Regions from separate parts of the Xylanimonas allomyrinae genome, predicted to be linked through region 2. Evidence: predicted binding sites of a transcription regulator. Region 2 holds the regulator's gene; each other region holds the start of a gene.

Region 1 (6,654 bases), 1.7 Mb from region 2:
TCGTTGTCTTTTCGTCGAGTTCTGTGGCCCGTCTCCTGAGAGACGCTCGACAGGTCCTCGGTTCCTTCTCGGACATGTCAAGTCCTCCTTGGTGCGGGTGAGGGGCGTCGAGCGGGGGGCGAGGGTGTTGCCACCGTCTCACGCGGCGACTAGATGCGCAACATGTCAATCACAGTGCCCGCAACTAGTGAGACAACATGTACCGACCGGAGGCCTCCGGATGACACACGCGAGCGGCGTGACCCTTGAGGGTGACCAGCACGATGGCGACCTGGCGGATGCGGTCGACGCGATCGCTGCCATCCGCCGCGGCGAGATGGTTGTCGTCGTCGATGACGCAGACCGAGAGAACGAGGGCGACCTGATCGTCGCCGCGGAGCACGCCACGCCGGGCGTGGTCAACTTCATGATCGCGAACGGCAAAGGTCTCGTCTGCCTCGCGTTGACCGGAGGACGCGCCGAAGAGCTCCGGGGCTGGCACGACCGGGCGCCGCGGCCGCTGTCGTGATCGTCGTTCGGTCGTGGGGCACCGATCCCGTCCTCTGGGGGCCCGGACCGTCCCGACCTGCGGCGACATTCCCTGACGCGGAACCCGTCACCCCGGCGTCCGGGCATCGGTGCGAGCGTCGCGGGGATCACGGGCCGCTCACCGCGCACCGGGCGCGAGCAGCAGGCCCGCCGCGATCGCCGTCATGACTGCCGCGACCGCGGCGTCGAGCACCCGCCACGAGGCGGGCCGCGCGAACAGCGGGCGCAGCAGGCGCGCGCCGTAGCCGAGACCCGAGAACCAGGCCAGGCTCGCGGTCATCGCGCCGGCCGCGAACCACCAGCGGGCGTCCCCGTGCCCCGAGGCGACCGAGCCCATGAGCACGACGGTGTCGAGGTAGACGTGCGGGTTGAGCCACGTGAGCGCCGCCGTCGTGGCGAGCACGGGGGCGAGCCCGGTGCGTGGCCCGCCGTCGTCGGCGCGCAGTGCGGCGCCCGATCGCAGCGCCCGCCGAGCCGCGATCGCGGCGTACGCGAGCAGGAACACCGCGCCGCCCCAGCGTGTCGCCGTCCCGAGCCACGGCAGCGCGGCCAGCGCCGCGCTCGCCCCGCCGACGCCCGCCGCGATGAGCACCACGTCGGACGCCGCGCACACGGTCACGACGGCGCCCACGTGCTCGCGGCGCAGCCCCTGGCGCAGCACGTGGAGGTTCTGCGCGCCGATCGCGACGATGAGGGACAGGCCGAACCCGAGGCCCGAGACTCCGGCGAGCGCGGCGGTGGAGGTGAGCACGGTGGAGGTGAGCACGGTGGAGGTGAGCACGACGCGACGCTAGGACGTCACCCGAATGCAGTCCAGCGAATGTTTCTACCGGGGCAACAGTTCTCCTTATGATCGAGGAATGGAGCTCGCCCAGTTGGAGGCCCTCGTCGCGGTCGTCGACGAGGGCTCCTTCGACGCCGCCGCGCGCGCCCTGCACGTCACGCCGTCCGCGGTCAGCCAGCGCATCAAGGCCCTGGAGACGTCAGCGGGCACGGTGCTGCTGCGGCGCTCCCGGCCCGTGGGGGTGACGACGGCGGGCGCCGACGTCGTGCGCTCCGCGCGGCAGGTGCTCGCCGTCGTGCGCGAGACGGGACTGCCCCGGCCGCGCACCGCCACGGGCGGGCTGCCGCTCGTGCCGCTCGCGATCAACGGCGACAGCCTCAACACGTGGGCGCTGCGGGCGCTGGCCGACGTCGCGCACCTGGCGGTGTTCGACGTCCACCGCGAGGACCAGGACCACTCGGCCGAGCTGCTGCGCCAGGGCGAGGTCATGGCCGCCGTGACCACGCAGGCCACCCCGGTGCAGGGGTGCGTCGCGGTGCGGCTGGGCGTGATGCGCTACCGGCCGTTCGCGACCCCCGCGTTCGCCGCGCGCTGGTTCCCCGACGGCGTCACGCCCGCCGCGCTGGCCGGTGCGCCCGTCCTGATGTTCGACCGCAAGGACGACTTGCAGGATCGCTACCTGCGCGAGCGCGCGGGCGGCCCGGTCGATCCGCCGCGGCACTATGTGCCGTCGTCGGCCGACTACGCACGGTCGGTGCGGCTCGGGCTGGGGTGGGGGCTGCTGCCCGCCGAGCACGCCGACGACGCCGAGGCCGCGGGCGAGCTCGTGGACCTCGGCCCGGGCACGCACGTGGACGTCGAGCTGCACTGGCAGCAGTGGTCGCTGCGGACGCCCGTGCTCGACGCGGTGGCCGCGGCGATCCGCGCGGCGGCGCGTGCCGCGCTGCTGGGGTGAGGGGGCGGGTCCGCCGAGTTCGAGCACCTGCGGCGAGTTCGAGCGCCCGGGGGCTCGAACGCCGCGACGAGTGCTCGAACTCGGCGGCAGCGGCTACGCCCCGTACGCCTCCGCGTCGAGCACCAGGCCGTGGGCGTCCGCGTGGGACTCGCTCGCGAGCCCGCCCGTGTCGGCCGGGACGCCGTCGAGACTCGGCATCATCTGGGCGAGGAGCGGCCGCCAGGCCTCGGCCTTGGCCGGGAAGCAGCGGCCGAGCAGCTCGACCATGGCCGAGACGGCCGTCGAGGCCCCCGGGGACGCACCGAGCAGGCCGGCGATCGAGCCGTCGGCGGCGGCGACCACCTCGGTGCCGAACTCGAGCACGCCCTTGCCGTTCTTGTCGCGCTTGATGACCTGGACGCGCTGACCCGCCGTGATGCGCTCCCAGTCCTTGGGGTGCGCCTGGGGGAAGAAGGCCTGCAGGGTGCGGAACTTGGTCTCGGGGCGGGAGACGAGCTCGCCGACGAGGTACTGGGTGAGGTCGATGTTGCGCAGGCCGGCGCCCAGCATCGACGTGAGGTTGTGCAGCCGCAGCGACGTCACCAGGCCCAGGTACTTGCCCCGCTTGAGGTACTTGGGGCTGAACCCGGCGTACGGGCCGAACAGCAGGTACTGGCGGCCGTCGACGACGCGCGTGTCCAGGTGCGGCACCGACATGGGGGGAGCGCCGACGTCGGCCATGCCGTACACCTTGGCGTGGTGGCGGGCCACGAGCTCGGGGTCGGAGGTGCGCAGGAACTCGCCCGAGATCGGGAAGCCGCCGAAGCCGCGGATCTCCGGGATGCCGGACGACTGGAGCAGCGGCAGCGCGCCGCCGCCCGCGCCGACGAAGACGAAGCGGGCGCTGACGGTGCGGGTCCGGTTCGCGGCGTTCCAGCTGCGGTCCTTGACCTTGAGCCGCCAGCGTCCGTCGCGCGTGCGGCGCAGGCTCGTGACCTCGTGCTGAAGGTGCACCTCGGCGCCGCGGGCGACCAGGGAGTCGACGAGCTGGTGGGTCAGGGCGCCGAAGTCGACGTCGGTGCCGGCCGCGTTGCGGGTCGCGGCGACCGGCTCGGACTCGTCGCGGCCCTCGACCAGGAGCGGGGCCCACCGCGCGATCTGGTCGCGGTCGGTCGAGAACTCCATGTCCTTGAACAGCGGGTGTGCGGAGAGCGCCTCGAAGCGGCGCCGCAGGAAGTCGACGTTCTCGGCGCCGCGCACGAACGTCATGTGCGGGGTGTGCTGGAGGAAGTCGGTGCCCGTCAGCGCGCCCTCGGTGAGCAGGTGGTGCCAGTACTCGCGCGACACCTCGAACTGCTCGTTGATCGTGACGGCCTTGGAGACGTCGATCGAGCCGTCCTTGCGCTCGGGCGTGTAGTTGAGCTCGCACAGTGCGGCGTGCCCGGTCCCGGCGTTGTTCCACGGGTTGCTCGACTCGAGGGCGACGTCGTCGAGTCGCTCGTACAGGCGGATGGTCCACGTCGGCTCGAGCTGTTGCAGCAGCGTGCCAAGGGTCGCGCTCATGATGCCGCCGCCGATCAGGACGACGTCGACCTGGTCCGTGGGGCGGGGGGTAACGGCAGCCATGGCGTGCGAGTTTAGGACCTCGTGAAAACCGTCACGAAACTGAATGATCGTCTATGACCCAGATCACAACACGTGGTCAGGATCGCCGTGAGATGCGTCACGCATGCTGACTGGGTGTCATGTCCCGGTTTGTGCCGGTCGTCACGTCAGCCCGCCGCCGCCGGAATCCGTTCGCCCTGAGCCGGTGGCACGGGCGAGGATCGGTGCGTGCCCACCTCCGCGCGCTCCGGCGCAGTCGCGTTCTGGTTCGCCCTGCCCCGCGACGGGCGGTGGCTGCTGACGACGGTCGTCGTCCAGTTCTTCGGGCGCGGTCTCACGCTGCCGTTCACGATCATCTACCTGCACGAGGTGCGCGGGTTCACCCTCGGCCTCTCGGGCACGCTCATGGGGCTGATTGCCGTCGTCGGACTGGCCGTGACCGGGCCCGCCGGAGCGCTCGTGGACCGCTACGGCGCGCGCCGCGTCGTGCTCGCGGGGCTCGCCGCGGGCATCGGGGGCTGGTGCTGCTCGCGTGCGCGACCGTGCCCGTCGTGGCCGCCGCCGGGCTGTGCCTGTTCGGCGTCCAGCTGGGCGTCGCATGGCCGGCGTCCAACGCGCTCGTGGCCACCGTGGTGCGCGGCGAGCTGCGGCAGCGCTACTTCGGCGTCAACTTCGCCCTGCTCAACCTCGGCATCGGCGTGGGCGGCGTCGTCGGCGGCTTCCTGGTCGACGTCGAGCGGCCCGGCACCTTCGTGGCCGCGTTCCTCATCAACGCTGCGACGTTCCTCGCCCCGGTCGCGGTGCTGCTCGGGCCGCTGCGGCACCTGCACGGCCGCGCCGAACGCCCCGCCGACGCGGCCGAGGGAACCGTCGGGTACCTCGCGATCCTGCGCCGCCCCGAGGTGCTGTGGCTGACCGCGCTCGCCGTGCTCGCCTCGTTCGTGGGCTACGGGCAGATGGAGGGCGGGTTCCCGGCGTTCGCACGGCAGGCCGCGCAGGTGTCCACGCGCGTGGTCGGCTTCGCGTTCGTCGTCAACACCGCCGTCATCGTCCTGCTGCAGTTCTGGGTCATGAACCGCGCTCGCGGACGACGGCGCACGCGGGTGCTGGTGGCGATGGCGGCCATCTGGGCGCTGTCGTGGCTGATCCTCGGGGCGACGGGGCTGGTGCCGGGCGGCGCCGCGGCCGCTGCGGGCGTGCTGGTGTTCCACGGCGTGTTCGGGCTGGGGGAGACGCTGATGCAGTCCGCGCTGCCCGCGATCACCAACGACATGGCCCCCGACCATCTGCGCGGGCGGTACAACGCCGTCAACTCGGGCGCCTTCCAGGCGGGCACCATCGCCGGGCCCGTCGTGGCGGGCTTCCTGCTCGAGCACCACCTCGCCGGCGGGTTCATCGCCGTCGTCGTCGCGGGCTGCGGGGCGCTCGCGGGCACGGCGCTCCTGCTCGAGCGGCGCGTGACGCCGCGCGTCAACGGGATCGTCTCGCACGAACCGCCTGGACTGGTGAGGTAAGCCTCACCTAACCTTCGGCCATGAGCTATCGCGGACGTCCCGCCGTCGACCCCCACGTCCTGCTCGCCGAGGTCGTCGCCACCACACGCCTCAGCTCGCACCTGCTGCGCGTGACCCTCGGCGGCGAGGGCCTCCGGCGGTTCACGGTCACCGGCTTCGACCAGTGGTTCCGCCTCTTCCTGCCACGCGCCGGGCAGGACGCCCTCGCGCTCCCGACCGCGACGTCCGCGCTCTGGTACGCGCAGTACCTCGCCACCCCCAAGGCGCGCCGCCCCTGGGTGCGCAACTACACCGTGCGCGCCGCGCGCCCCGGCCTGCACGAGATCGACGTGGACTTCGTCGTCCACACCGACGAGCACGGGCACAGCGGACCCGCCGTCGAGTGGGCCCTTGCCGCCCGCCCGGGCGACCAGGTCGGCCTGCTCGACCAGGGCGTCGGCTACCACCCGCGCCACACGCACGACTGGACGCTCCTGGTCGCCGACGAGACCGGGCTGCCCGCCGTGGCCGGCGTGTGCGAGTCGCTGCCCGACGACGCGCGCGGCCTGGCCGTCATCGAGGTGCCCGCGCCCGACGACGCCCAGGAGTTCCGCGTCCCCGACGGCGTCGACCTGCACTGGCTGGTCCGCGACCCGCACCTCGCGCCGGGCCTCGCCGCGCTCGACGCCGTCGGCGCGGCCGACCTGCCCGCGGGCACCGCCTACGCGTTCGCCGTCGGGGAGTCGGCGCTCGCCACGGGCGTGCGCAGGCACCTCGTGGCCGAGCGTGGCCTGCCCAAGGCACACGTCGACTTCGTCGGGTACTGGCGATCCGGGCACACCGCAGGCTGAGCCCGCGCCGCCCGCGGGGACCGGGCCGTCACGACGGGTTGCACCGCGCCGCCATCACCGCGAGCAGACCGACGTCCGGCCGCCACGGCTCAAGGTTCCACGACGCCTTGTCGCGCGCGCCGATCGCATGGCACGTGAGCTGGTCGCGCATCCCGGACGTGTCGGCCTCGGGCTGCGCGGCCGTCACCTCGGCCCACACCAGCTCGCGGCCCGCATCGCCCGCGTCACGTGCCCAGCCCGTGGGCACCACGGCCAGCGACCGGCCGCCCTCGCGCTCGCCCCACGTCGCCGAGACGATGCCGCGCGTCCCGAGCGAGAACGCGACGGCCTGCGGCGCGGCGGGCGTCGTCGTCCAGCGCAGCTCCGCCCGCCCCGGGGAGACGACCGTGAAGCGGCCCCCGCCGGTCGGGGCGCTCAGGCCGCCCACGAGCGTGCCGTCCGCGTCGCGCACTGCCAGGC
Region 2 (6,654 bases):
GGCGTCGAGCGTCGAGGGGTCGGCCTTGCCGACGACGCGGGCGGCCACACGGTGCTCGCGGTCGAGCACGACGGTGGTCGGGACGGCCTGGAGCGGGACGACGCCCGCGAGCCGTGCGATGACCGAGCCGCTCGCGTCCTCGATGGACGGGTAGGTCACGCCGAAGGTCCGCTCGAACGCCTGCGCGGCCCCGGCGTCGTCCTGGGTGTTGACGCCCAGGACGCGCACGCCGTCGCTCGCGCGCTCGGCCGCGAGCGCGACCAGGCCGGGCGCCTCGGCGCGGCACGGAGCGCACTCGGCGTACCAGGTGTTGACGACGACGACGTCGCCCGTCCACTCGGCGGTGCTCACGTCCGTGCCGTCGAACTGCGTGCCCTCGATCGTCACCGGGTCGTCGCGGTCGGCGGGGTCCCACTGCGTGACGGACCCGTCGCCCGAGACGAAGCCCTGCCCGACGACGTCACCCGCGCCCGAGTCCTGCGCACAGCCGGCGAGCCCGGCGGCCAGTGCGCCGGCGGCGAGCGTCGCGGCGAGTGCTCGCGCGTGCCTCACGTGGCCCCTCACTTGGCCGACCACGCTCCCTTGCTCAGCGTCGCCGACAGGTGCCGGGCCGGCTCCGTGTACTCGATGCCCACGAGCTCGTCCCCCGCGAAGTGGAGGCTGGTCAGCGACGCGAGCGTGCACTCGCGGCGGCGCGGGTCGTGCCACAGGCGCCGGCCCTCGTAGGCCAGGCGGGTGACCCAGATGGGGAGCTGGTGGCTGACCAGAACGACCTCGTGGCCTGCGTGCGCGGCGCGCGCGTCCTCGACGGCCGCTTGCACGCGGTCGGCCTGCTCACGGTAGGGCTCGCCCCAGGAGGGGCGCAGCGGGTTGCGCAGCAGCGGCCACCAGCGGGGGTTGGCGAGCTGCGTGGGGCGCGACCCGACGGTCGTGCCCTCGAACTGGTTCCCGGCCTCGATGAGGCGGTCGTCGCTCGCCGTGACCAGTCCGTACGCGGCGGAGACGGGCGCTGCCGTCTCCTGCGCGCGCTGGAGGGGCGAGGCGATGACGCCGACGACGTCGTGCCCGGACCCGGTGAGCGCCGCGGCGACGACGCGGGCCATCTCGTGGCCACGTTCTGACAGGTGGTAGCCCGGCAGCCGTCCGTATAGCACACGGTCGGGGTTGTGGACTTCGCCGTGGCGCAGAAGGTGGACAGTCGTGGTCACCATGGCGCCAGTGTCCCACGCCCCGCTCGGCGTTCTCCGGGCCTTGGGCGTGGTGAGATCACCGTCACGCGGTGGCGCTCTTCGCCTCCTGTGCCACCTTGGCCATCGCGCGCCCGAGCACCAGGAGCTCGTCGGGATCGATCACGTCGATCATGAGGCGCCGCACCGCGGCGACGTGCAGCGGCGCGGCCTCGACGAGCAGGTCCCACCCGGCGTCGGTCATGACGCAGTTGACGCCACGCCGGTCGCCCGGCACGGCGTGGCGGGCGACCAGGCCGCGCCGCTCCATGCGGTCGACCGTGTGGGTCAGGCGGCTGCGTGACAGCGCGAGCCCGTCGGCCAGGGCCGACATCCGCAGCGTCCTGTCGGGCTGCTCGGAGAGCTGGACCATCAGGTGGTACTCGCCCATCGACAGCGGGATGCCTGCGTCGTGCGCCCGGTCGAGCGCGTCGACGAACCGGGCGGTGCCCTCGAGGTACGAGCGCCAGGCGCGCTGCTGCTCGTCGGAGAGCCACTCGGTCATGGGAATACGGTACGCGAGCCCCTCGTTGTCACTGACGCCCAGCGCGATAGTTGAGCGTTCAACTATTAAATACTTGACTCTCGCCCAGACCCCGATCATCACAGGAGCTCAGCACATGCCCACTCCGCTGCCCGCCGGACTCACCGCCGGAACCTACGCCATCGACGCCACGCACTCGACCGCCTCGTTCTCCGTGCGGCACGCCGGCATCGCCAAGGTGCGCGGCACGATCGCCATCACCTCCGGCGCGGTCACCGTCGGCGAGAGCCTCGACTCGTCGTCCGTCACCGCCGTCCTCGACGCGGCGTCGGTCAACACCGGCGACGCCAACCGCGACGGACACCTGCGCAGCGCCGACTTCTGGCACGCCGACGAGCGCCCGACCTGGACCTTCACGTCGACCGCCGTCAAGGCCGACGGCAGCGACTTCGTCGTCGCGGGCGACCTGACCATCAACGGCGTGACGCGGCCCGTCGAGCTCGCGACCGAGTTCACCGGCACCGCGACCGACCCGTACGGCAACTCCCGCGTGGGTTTCGAGTCCGAGGTCGAGATCTCGCGCGCCGACTTCGGGCTGACGTGGAACACGGCCCTCGAGACGGGCGGCTTCCTGGTGGGCGACAAGGTCAAGATCGCACTCGACATCTCGGCCATCAAGCAGGCCTGAGACCTCGCTGCGGCCGGGTACCGGGACAGACCTCCCGGTGCTCGGCCGCTGTCGTGTCGTGGCTGTCGTGTCGTGACCGTCGTGCCTCGCTGGTCGTGCCTCGCCCCGGCGTGGTCCGCGCCGGTCGGCGACCCGTCAGCCCTTCGCCGAGCGCGACGCCGCGCGCGCCGCCGCGTGGAACGCCAGGATCTGCAGCTCCCCGGCGACGTCGACGCTGCGCACCACCACGTCGTCGGGCACCTGGAGCGCGACCGGCGAGAACGACAGGATCTCGCGCACGCCCGACGCGGTGACGCGCTCGGCCACGGCCTGCGCCGCGTGCGCGGGAGTCGCGAGCACCACCATCGTCACGGACTCGCGTTCGAGGATCTTCTCCAGGTCGTCGAGGTGCTCCACGGCCAGGCTCCCCGACGGGCGGGTACCCACCACGGCCGCCGCGACGTCGAGCAGTGCCACCACCTCGAAGCCACGCGCGGTGTAGCCCGAGTAGTTCGCGAGGGCATGACCCAGGTTGCCCAGCCCGATGATGGCGAGCCGGTGCGTGGACCCCAGCCCGAGCGCGCTCGAGATGACCACGGACAGCGAGGCGACGTCGTAGCCCACCCCGCGCGTGCCGAACGAGCCGAGGAACGACAGGTCCTTGCGCAGCTGCGCCGACCCGACGCCCGAGGCGTCGGCGAGCTCGGTCGACGACGTCGTGCGCACGCCGTCCGCCTCCAGGGCGTGCAGCGCACGCAGATAGTGGGGCAGGCGGGCCACCGTCGCCGCCGGAACCGCCAGGTCGCCGGACTCGATCACCGCATCCCTCTCGTTCGCGCCGTCAATGGCCGCCCGAGGCGAGTCGACGGGCCAGCCTCGCGCCGTCGACCTGCCAGAAGCCCTGCTGCACGCCGTCGACCTCGACGACGGGCACGTAATCGCCGTACCGGTCCCGGAGAATAGCCGAGTCGGGCCCCGAATCGATATCCACCTCGACCCACCTCTCGCCGGCGTCCCCGCAGACGCTGGAGACGACCTCCCGTGCGTCGTCGCACAGGTGGCATCCCGCCCGGCTGAAGAGGACCACACGCGCCGGTCTGCCCGGAGGGTCTGCCTGCGGCCTGTCCACGACCACAGACTACGCGCGCGGATAGGGTGGTCGGCATGTCGGACGTTCGTGCCTCCTCGCCGCGCGACGAGCGGCGTCAGCGCGAAATGGACCCACGCGACCAGGGTCCGCGCGAACGCCGTCAGGCCGCGGCATTCTTCGACGTCGACAACACCGTGATTCGCGGGGCGAGCGCCTACCACCTGTCGCGCGCCCTGTACCAGCGCAAGTTCTTCGGCACGATGGACCTGCTGCGCTTCGCCGTCATCCAGGCGCGGTACGTGCTGTTCGGCGAGTCCCGGCAGCAGATCGACCAGGTGCGCGAACGCGCGCTGTCGCTCATCGCAGGCCGCTCCGTGGCCGAAGTCACAGCGGTGGGCGAGGAGGTCTACGACACCGTGCTCGAGCTGCGCATCTTCCCCGGCACCAAGAAGCTGCTCGACGAGCACATCGCCGCGGGCGACCAGGTGTGGCTCGTGACCGCGACCCCCGTCGAGATCGGCCGCCTCATCGCACGCCGCCTGGGGGCCACCGGCTGCCTGGGCACCATCGCCGAGCACAAGGACGGCTTCTACACCGGCCGCCTGCTGGGCGACCTCATGCACGGCGAGGTCAAGGCCGACGCCGTCCGCGAGCTGGCCGAGCGCGAGGACATCGACCTCGAGGCCTCCTACGCGTACGGCGACTCGCTCAACGACCTGCCGATGATGACCGCCGTCGGCCACCCCTGCCCCATCAACCCCGACGGCCGGCTGCGCCGCCACGCGCGCGAGGTGGGCTGGCCCATCCGCGAGTTCCGCGGTCGCCGCCAGCGGGTCGCCGGACGCAGCGTCAAGACGGCGTCCTGGGCCGGGGCGGCGTGGGCCGCAGGGCTCGTGGTGCGGGCCGTGCGGCGGCAGGTGCGCAAGCGGCTCGACCTGGACTGAACGCAGGGCTGGGCGCCGACGGGAGCGGTCGCATGCCGACCTCGGCCCGACAAGCAACGAGGCCCGGTCCCCTGGGGGCCGGGCCTCGGTACGTCACTTCTTGTTGCGACGCTGGTGACGCGTCTTGCGGAGCAGCTTGCGGTGCTTCTTCTTCGCCATGCGCTTGCGGCGCTTCTTGATGACGGAGCCCATGTGGTCCTCCTGGTGCGGTCGGTCGGTGGAACAACGGTTGGTCCACAGACGAGCGGCCAACACGAGAAAAGTCCGTCCTACAGCCTACCTGATCGCTGCCAGGGGACAGAAAGCGCGGTCACCGCCCCGCTCGGGGCGGCGTCAGTCGTGGTACGGGTCGAGCCCCCACAGGGGGAACACGTGCTTGCGTGTCGCGAGGACGGCACGGTCGACGTCGTCGCCCGGGTCGTAGCCGGTAGCCCACGGACGCCACTCGACCTCCTCGACGCCGAGGACCCGCGCCGCGTCGAGCCCCGACGCCTCAGCGACCTCGGCGCGCCACGACGACGGCAGCGGCAATGCCAGGTCGAGCGGCCGGTGCAGCGCCTCGGCCACGAGCGACGACCACACCAGCGGGACGACGTCGACGACGGCGTACCCGCCGCCGCCCAGCGCGACCCACCGCCCGTCGCACAGCTCGTGCGCCAGCCCGTGGACGATGCGCGCACCGTGCCGCTGCGCGTCGACGCTGACGCGCAGGTCGCTCAGCGGGTCGCGCGCGTGGGCGTCGGCACCGTGCTGCGAGACGATCACGTCCGGCCGGAACTCGCGCACCACCGCCGGCACGACGGCGTCGACCGCGCGCAGCCAGGCCGCCGACCCGGTGCGCGGCGGCAGCGCGACGTTGACCGCCGTGCCCTGCGCACGCGCACCGCCGACGTCGGCCGGGTTGCCCGTGCCGGGGAACAGCGTGTGGCCGTCCTGGTGGACCGAGACCGTGAGCACCTGCGGCTCGTCCCAGAACAGGCCCTCGACGCCGTCGCCGTGGTGCGCGTCGAGGTCGATGTAGGCGACCCGGCGCGCGCCGTCGTCGAGCAGGCGCTGGATCGCGGCCCCGGCGTCGTTGTAGATGCAGAAGCCCGAGGCGGCGTCGCGACGGGCGTGATGCATGCCGCCCGCGATGTTGAGGCCGTGCTGGACACGCCCCTCCCACACGGCCTGCGCGACGTCGACCGAGCCGGCGACGAGACGCGCAGCGGCCTCGTGCATGCCCGGGAACACCGGGTCGTCCTCGGTGCCCAGGCCGCGCGCCGGGTCCGGGACGCCCTCGGACGCGCGGCGCACCGCCGCGACGTACGCCGGGTCGTGAACCGTCTCCAGCAGCGCGTCGGGTGCGGGCCCGACTCCGACGACCTCGAGCCCCGGCGTGTCGAGCAGACCGAGCTCCTCGACCAGGCGCATCGTGAGGTCGAGCCGGGCGGGCGACATGGGGTGCCCGCGGCCGAAGTCATAGCGCAGGAGCTCGGCGCTCCAGACAAGTCGTGCCAAGGACATGCCCGCCACGGTATCGGACCGCATGGCAGAGTTGGCCCGGCGTCCGGAGATCGGTGAACAGGGAGGTCTGGCATGGCGCCCCTGCGTGGCGGCCTGCTCGGGTTCCGCGAGCTGGTGGACCGCACCGCGCGGCAGTCGCCGGCGCGGCTCGCCGTCGCGGTGTTCCTCGGCGTGTGTGCGCTGTTCACGGTGCTGCTCCTCGCTCCGTGGGCGACGGTCTCGGGCCGGTCTGTGCCGTTCGTCGACGCGCTGTTCACGGCGATCTCGGCGGTGTGCGTCACGGGCCTGACCGTCGTCGACACGGGCACGTACTGGTCGCCGTGGGGCCTGGCGGTCATCCTCGTCGCCATCAAGGTGGGCGGGTTCGGCGTCATGACGCTCGCCTCGATCCTGGGCCTGGCCGTCTCACGCCGCATCGGCCTCACGCAGCGTCTGCTCACGGCGTCCGAGACGCGCACCGACCGGCTGGGCGAGGTCGGCTCGCTGGTCCGCGTGGTCATCGTGACCTCGACGTCGCTCGAGCTTGCCGTCGCGGCGCTGCTGCTGCCGCGGTTCCTCACGCTCGGCGAGCCGCTCGGCGAGGCGTCCTGGCATGCGCTGTTCTACGGGATCTCGGCGTTCAACAACGCCGGGTTCGTGCCCACGCCCGAGGGGCTCGCGCCGCACGTCGGCGACTGGTGGCTCGGCCTGCCGATCGTGCTCGGGGTCTTCGTCGGCGCGCTCGGCTTTCCCGTGAT
Region 3 (6,654 bases), 1.6 Mb from region 2:
TGCGGAGGACCTCGTGCTGGAGGACGTCGTGCTGGATGACGTCGAGGTCCAGGTCCGCGCGCACGGGGCGCCCGTCCCGGCGCGCGTGCGTGCGGCCGGGGAGGGGCTGGTGGTCGAGCTCACGGGCACGCCGCTGCGCGGCGTCGCGGCCGGTCAGTCGGTCGTCGTCTACCGCGGCACGCGCGTGCTGGGCCAGGCCACCGTGTCCCGGGCCTGGCGTGCGGCGCGCGCCGAGGCGCCGGCCGGGACGCCCGGATGACGGGCGTCAGCGGCCACGGCCCGTGGCCGGGTGCCGAGCACGACGAGCTCGAGGCCCAGCAGACGGTGCTCGGCGATCTCGCGGAGCTGCCCGCGGGCGTCGACGCGGTTCCGTTCCTCACGCAGCTCGCGAGTCGCGGACCGGGCGCGGACGCCGTCGGCCGCACCGCCGCGCTGCTCGCGGAGCTGCCCGTCGAGCTCGGCCCGCACGGCTGGAGGCTCACCGCGCACGCCGGTCTCGACCAGCGCCGGGCCGAGGGGTTCCTGCGCGAGGACCTCGGCGCGCTCGCCATCGCTGCGCACGGCTACAGCGGTCCGCTCGCGGTCGAGGTCGTGGGCCCGTGGACGCTCGCGGCGACGTTGTGGGCGGCACGCGGCGACCGCGTGCTGGCCGACGTCGGCGCCCGCCGCGACCTGTCGCTCGCGCTCGCCGAGGGCGTGCGCGCCCACCTCGCGGCCGTGCGCGCGCAGGTCCCGGCGCTGGGTGACGTCGTCGTGCAGCTCGCCGAGCCTCGGCTCGGGGCCGTCCACGCGGGCGTGCTGCCCACCTTCTCGGGCTACTCGCGCCTGCGTGCCGTGCCGGGGCCGGACGTGGTCGAGGGCCTGCGGCCCGTGATCGAGGCGGTGCACGACGCCGGGGCGCGGGCCGTCGTCCACCTCGGCGACACGTGGGCGGGGCTGCCGCCCGTCGTGCTGGCGGGCGCGGACGCGGTGGGCCTCGACGTCGGGGCGATCGGCTGGCAGGAACGGGCGTGGGAGCTGGTGGCGCGTGCCGTGGAGCGGGGGATCGGTCTGTGGGCGGGGCTGCCGCCCGTGCAGGTCTCGCAGTGCGCGGGGCCGATGCTGGGCGAGCTGGTGCGCCTGGTCGACGAGCCGTGGCGGCGCGTCGGCCTGCCGGCGTCGAGCCTGGACGGCGTCACGCTGCTCGCCGCACCGCGCGGCGCGCCTGCGGGCGTCGACGCGCACCGCGCCGAGCTGGCGAACCTGGGCCGCGTGGGCGAGGCCCTCGCCGAGCGCGCCGCGGCCTGACGCCGTCCAGGCCCGGCGTCGTCAGCGCAGACCCAGGCGCTCGCCGAGGAACTCCCACGCGAGCGCCGCCATGTGGGCCGCCTGCGCGTTGGTCGCGGCCCCGCCGTGGCCTCCCTCGACGTTCTCGTAGTAGGTGACGTCGGCGCCGACGACGTCGAGCAGCGCCGCCGCCTTGCGTGCGTGGCCGGGGTGGACGCGGTCGTCGCGCGTGGAGGTCAGCAGGAGCACGGGCGGGTACCGGCGACCGGCCGCGATGTGGTGGTAGGGGGAGTACTCCCGCAGGTGCTCCCACTGGGCGGGGTCGTCGGGGTCGCCGTACTCGGCCGTCCAGGAGGCGCCGGCGAGCAGGTGCGAGTACCGCTTCATGTCGAGCAGCGGCACCTGGATGACGAGCGCCCCGAACAGCTCGCGGTAGCGCGTGAGCATGTTGCCGATCAGCAGCCCGCCGTTCGACCCGCCCTGGGCGCCGAGGAGGGCGGGCGTGGTCACACGGCGCTGCACGAGGTCGCGCGCGACGGCGGCGAAGTCCTCGTACGCCCGGTGCCGGTGGCGCCCGAGCGCGGCCTGGTGCCAGGCGGGCCCGTACTCGCCGCCGCCACGGATGTTCGCGACGGCGTACACGCCGCCCTTCTCCAGCCAGGCCCGCCCGAGCCCGCCCGAGTACGCCGGCGTCAACGAGACCTCGAACCCGCCGTACCCGTACAGGAGCGTCGGGGCGGGCTGCGCAGGCTCGCGCCACCGGCGGTGCAGGACGCCCTCGCGCCCGACGACGAAGTACGGCACGCGCGTGCCGTCGTCGGACGTGGCGAAGTGCTGCTCGGCGACGAGCCCGGCCGCGTCGAAGAACGCGGGGGCGGACTTGAGCGGGTCGAGGGCCGCGCCCTCCGTGCCGACGGTCGCGAGCGAGAGCGTCGACGGCGTGAGGTAGCCGGTGGTGACGACCCACACGTCGTCGCTGTCCACGGGGTCGACGGCGCGCACGCCGACGGTCGCGACGGGGTCGGTCTCGGGGAACGGCGTGCGGGTCCATGGGCCGGCCGGGCCCTGGCCGCCGGCCGACGGGGGCGGCGTGAGCACGTGGAGCCGGTTCTTGACGTCGTCGAGGACGTTGAGCACCAGGTGGTGGCGGGTCCAGGTGGCGCCGGCGAGCGACGTCGTCGGCGTCGGTTCGAACAGCACGGTCAGGTCGCGCGAGCCGGCGAGGAACGCCTCGGCGGGCGCCGCCAGCAGCGACCCGGCGCGGTGGACGGTGCCGCCCGTCGCCCAGTCGTCGCGCAGGTCGACCAGCAGCCACTCGCGGTGGAAGCCGACCTCGGCCGACTCGGGCACGTCGATGCGGGTCAGCGCCTGCTCGGGCGTCCCGGCGCCCGTGACGAGGAACGTCTGCGAGCGGTAGAACGCGATCGACCGTTGGACCAGGTCGCGCTCGAAGCCGGGCGTGCGCGAGCGGCGCCCGGAGATGTACAGGTCGTCGTCGCGTCCCTCGTAGACGAGGGTGGCGTCCTCGATCGGCGTGCCGCGGCGCCACAGGCGGACGGTGCGGGGGTAGCCGGAGGTCGTCGTCGTGCCGGGGCCCAGGTCGGTGAACACGTACACGGTGTCCTCGTCGGCCCAGGCGAGCCCGCCCTTGGCGCCGCCGGACGACGGGTCGTGCGGCGCGGTGGCGCGCTCGAAGCCCTCGGGCGCGGGCACGAACCGCTTGTCGACGAGGTCGAACTCGCGTGTGACGTCGGCGTCCGAGCCGGCGACCGAGAGGTCGACGAGGGCGCGCCGCCACGGCGCGCCCTCGTCGAGGCGGTCGGGGTCGGGCCGCAGCACCGACGCGCCGTGCCAGACCCAGCTCACGCCCTCGGTCCGCGCGAGCGCGTCGAGGTCGAGCACCGTCTCCCACTCGGGAGCGTCGGTGCGGTAGGACGCGAGGGAGGTTCGCCGCCACAGGCCTCGCTCGTGCGCGCCATCGCGCCAGAAGTTGTAGAGCCGGTCACCGATCCTGGTGACGTCGGGGATGCGCTGGTCGGAGTCGAGCACCTCGAGGACGGCGTCTCGGGTCGCCTCGTATGACGGCTGCGACGCGAGCGATCGCCGGGCGTGTGCGTTGCGCTCGCGGACCCAGGCGAGCGCCGCGGGGCCTTCGACGTCCTCCAGCCATGCGAACGGGTCCGCTGCGTCGGGGTCGAGCGGGGTGGCGGGGAACGGGTCGTGGTCTGCGGCGATGCCCATGCTTCGGCACCCTAGCGGCCACCTGTGCGCGGCGGCCTGCGAGGGGCTCTCGCGCGGGCGGGCCGAGCGCCCCGAGCACGGGTAGTGTGACGCACGTCACGTCTGGCCCATTTGTGGTCTGACCACAGTTGTGAAAGTCTTCACATGCAACAGGGACGAGCGGGACCCACGAGGTCCCTCAGGAGGAGAGAACCCGTGAGCACGACCACGACCAAGAAGGCGAAGCCGGTCGACGAGACCGCCGCTGTGACGGACCCCGCGGTGGAGGTGGACGCCCTCGTCCAGCGCGGCCTGCGGGCCCTGGCGGCCTACGCGTCCTTCACGCAGGAGCAGATCGACCACATCGTCAAGAAGGCGTCGGTCGCCGCCCTGCACGAGCACGGCAACCTGGCGAAGCTGGCCTTCGACGAGACCGGCCGCGGCATCTTCGAGGACAAGGCCACCAAGAACATCTTCGCGTGCGAGCACGTCACGCACTCGATGGCCGGCCTCAAGACCGTGGGCGTCATCGCCCGCGACGAGCTGCGCGGCGTCGTCGAGATCGCCGAGCCCGTCGGTGTCGTCGCCGGTGTCACGCCCGTGACCAACCCGACCTCGACCGCGATCTTCAAGAGCCTCATCGCTCTCAAGACCCGCAACCCGATCATCTTCGGGTTCCACCCCAACGCCCAGCAGTCGTCGCTCGCCGCCGCGAAGATCGTGCGCGACGCCGCGATCGCCGCCGGCGCCCCCGAGGACTGCATCCAGTGGATCGAGCACCCCTCGATCCAGGCGACCTCAGAGCTCATGAACCACCCGGGCGTCTCGCTCGTGCTCGCCACCGGCGGCAACGCGATGGTCCGCGCCGCCTACTCGACCGGCAAGCCGGCCCTCGGCGTCGGCGCGGGCAACGTCCCCGCCTACATCGCCCGTGACGCCAAGCTGGGCCGCGCGGTCAACGACATCGTCCTGTCCAAGGGCTTTGACAACGGCGTGGTGTGCGCCTCCGAGCAGGCCGCCATCATCGACACCGAGATCTACGACGCGGCGCTCGCGGAGTTCCGCAAGATGCACGCCTACGTCGTCAACGCCGAGGAGAAGGCGAAGCTCGAGGAGTTCTTCTTCGGCGTCACCGCCAACTCGGAGAACTGCGCGGGCGCCAAGCTCAACGCCGCCGTCGTCGGCAAGTCCGCCGTCTGGCTGGCCGAGCAGGCCGGCTTCAGCGTGCCCGAGGACACCTCGATCCTCCTGGCGGAGATCTCGGGCGTCGGCCCGCAGGAGCCGCTGAGCCGCGAGAAGCTCTCGCCGCTGCTGGCGGTGCTGCGTGCGCGCAACACCGAGGAGGGCATCCGCCTGTCCGAGCAGATGGTGGAGTTCGACGGCCTGGGTCACTCGGCCGCGATCCACACGCAGGACAAGGAGCTCTCGGAGAAGTTCGGCCACCGCGTCAAGGCCGTCCGCATCCTGTGGAACCAGCCGTCGGCACTCGGCGGCATCGGCGACATCTACAACGCTCTGATCCCGTCGCTCACGCTCGGCTGCGGTTCGTACGGCCACAACTCGGTCTCGAACAACGTGTCGGCCGTCAACCTGATCAACGTCAAGCGCGTCGCAAGGCGGAACAACAACATGCAGTGGTTCAAGGTCCCGCCGAAGACGTACTTCGAGCCGAACGCCATCCAGTACCTGGTGGACATGCGCGGCGTCGAGCGGGTCACGATCGTGACCGACCGCGTGATGAGCACCATCGGCATCGTCGACAAGGTCCTCGACGTCCTGCGCCGGCGCACCAACGAGGTCGCCGTGCAGATCATCGACACGGTCGAGCCCGAGCCGAGCGTCGAGACCGTCGCCCGCGGCGCCGAGCTCATGAAGGACCACCGTCCTGACACGATCATCGCCATCGGCGGTGGCTCGCCCATGGACGCCGCGAAGGTCATGTGGCTCAAGTACGAGAACCCCGAGCTGGAGTTCTCCGACCTGCGCGAGAAGTTCTTCGACGTGCGCAAGCGCGCGTTCCAGTACCCGACCCTGGGCAAGGTCGCGCAGCTCGTCTGCGTGCCGACGTCGTCGGGCACGGGCGCCGAGGTCACGCCGTTCGCCGTCATCACCGACCACGCGACGGGCTTCAAGTACCCGCTCGCCGACTACGCGCTGACCCCGTCGGTCGCGATCGTCGACCCGGTGCTGACCGCCTCGATGCCGGCCAAGCTCGTCGTCGACTCGGGCATGGACGCCCTGACCCACGCCACCGAGGCGTTCGTCAGCGTCTACGCCAACGACTTCACCGACGGCCTGGCGCTGCACGCGATCAAGCTCGTCTTCGAGAACATCGAGAAGTCCTTCCAGGGCGGCGCCGGCCTCGACGAGGCCCGCGAGAAGATGCACAACGCCGCGACGATCGCCGGCATGGCGTTCGGCAACGCGTTCCTCGGGATCGTGCACGCCATGTCCCACACGGTGGGCGCCCAGTTCCACCTGGTCCACGGCCGCACCAACGCGATGTTCCTGCCCTACGCGATCCGCTACAACGGCCTCGTCCCGGGCAAGGTCACCGGCTGGCCGAAGGCGGAGAAGTACATCGCCCCCGAGCGGTTCCAGGCGATCGCCAAGCACCTGGGCCTGCCGGCCTCGACGCCCGAGGAGGGCGTGGAGTCCTACGCCCGCGCGGTGCGCGAGCTGGCCGACCGCATCGGCGTGGAGAAGTCGTTCGCCGAGCAGGGCGTGTCCGAGAAGGACTTCATCGGCGGCCTCGACGGCCTGGCGATGCGTGCCTACGAGGACCAGTGCGCCCCGGCCAACCCGCGCCTGCCGATGCTCCAGGACATGAAGGACATCATGGTCGCGGCCTACTACGGCCTGACCCGCGAGGACGTCGCCGCCAAGCGCCGCGACGGTGTCTCCTACCTGGACATGAACCCGGGCAAGGCCTGAGTCGGTCCTGACGCCGGGGCCGCGGCACCGCCGCGGCCCCGGCGGAAGCTCCCGCCGTCAGCCCCTCCTCCGGGCGCAGACGGCGGACGGCACCCGGTTCGTGGCCCGGGTGCGCACCCCGTACGGGGTGCACCCCGCCCCCGGGTTCGTGGCCCCGGGGGCGGGAAACCGTACGAGCGGGATCGTGGCCCCGCTCGTACCGCGCCGGTTCGTCCGGCGCCGGCGTCCGGATCG

What was found. The regulator Rex, encoded in region 2, represses fermentation and respiration genes when NADH is low (regulators of the CRP and FNR family bind a similar motif). The targets are predictions, from matches to a motif close to CTTGTGAANNNNTTCACAAG.
Region 1: a site for Rex is predicted at 3,891-3,910, ahead of mqo (malate dehydrogenase (quinone)). Genes of this name have one in related genera too.
Region 3: a site for Rex is predicted at 3,635-3,654, ahead of adhE (bifunctional acetaldehyde-CoA/alcohol dehydrogenase). Genes of this name have one in related genera too.

What each region holds. Positions count from the first base shown of each region.
Region 1 is NZ_CP035495.1:1,610,266-1,616,919, reverse strand. It holds gene ET495_RS07395 (3,4-dihydroxy-2-butanone-4-phosphate synthase) at 221-508, shown strand; gene ET495_RS07390 (LysE/ArgO family amino acid transporter) at 647-1,309, opposite strand; gene ET495_RS07385 (LysR family transcriptional regulator ArgP) at 1,389-2,267, shown strand; gene mqo (malate dehydrogenase (quinone)) at 2,361-3,872, opposite strand; gene ET495_RS07375 (MFS transporter) at 4,373-5,365, shown strand; gene ET495_RS07370 (siderophore-interacting protein) at 5,386-6,195, shown strand; gene ET495_RS18575 (DUF2599 domain-containing protein) at 6,224-6,654, opposite strand, start outside.
Region 2 is NZ_CP035495.1:3,356,481-3,363,134, reverse strand. It holds gene ET495_RS15135 (TlpA family protein disulfide reductase) at 1-552, opposite strand, end outside; gene ET495_RS15130 (histidine phosphatase family protein) at 561-1,211, opposite strand; gene ET495_RS15125 (MarR family winged helix-turn-helix transcriptional regulator) at 1,273-1,830, opposite strand; gene ET495_RS15120 (YceI family protein) at 1,847-2,398, shown strand; gene ET495_RS15115 (redox-sensing transcriptional repressor Rex) at 2,534-3,196, opposite strand; gene ET495_RS15110 (glutaredoxin family protein) at 3,219-3,464, opposite strand; gene ET495_RS15105 (HAD family hydrolase) at 3,593-4,411, shown strand; gene ET495_RS15100 (30S ribosomal protein bS22) at 4,505-4,603, opposite strand; gene ET495_RS15095 (acetoin utilization protein AcuC) at 4,745-5,917, opposite strand; gene ET495_RS15090 (TrkH family potassium uptake protein) at 5,990-6,654, shown strand, end outside.
Region 3 is NZ_CP035495.1:1,721,804-1,728,457, reverse strand. It holds gene mnmA (tRNA 2-thiouridine(34) synthase MnmA) at 1-259, shown strand, start outside; gene ET495_RS07880 (uroporphyrinogen decarboxylase/cobalamine-independent methonine synthase family protein) at 256-1,287, shown strand; gene ET495_RS07875 (prolyl oligopeptidase family serine peptidase) at 1,309-3,507, opposite strand; gene adhE (bifunctional acetaldehyde-CoA/alcohol dehydrogenase) at 3,703-6,420, shown strand.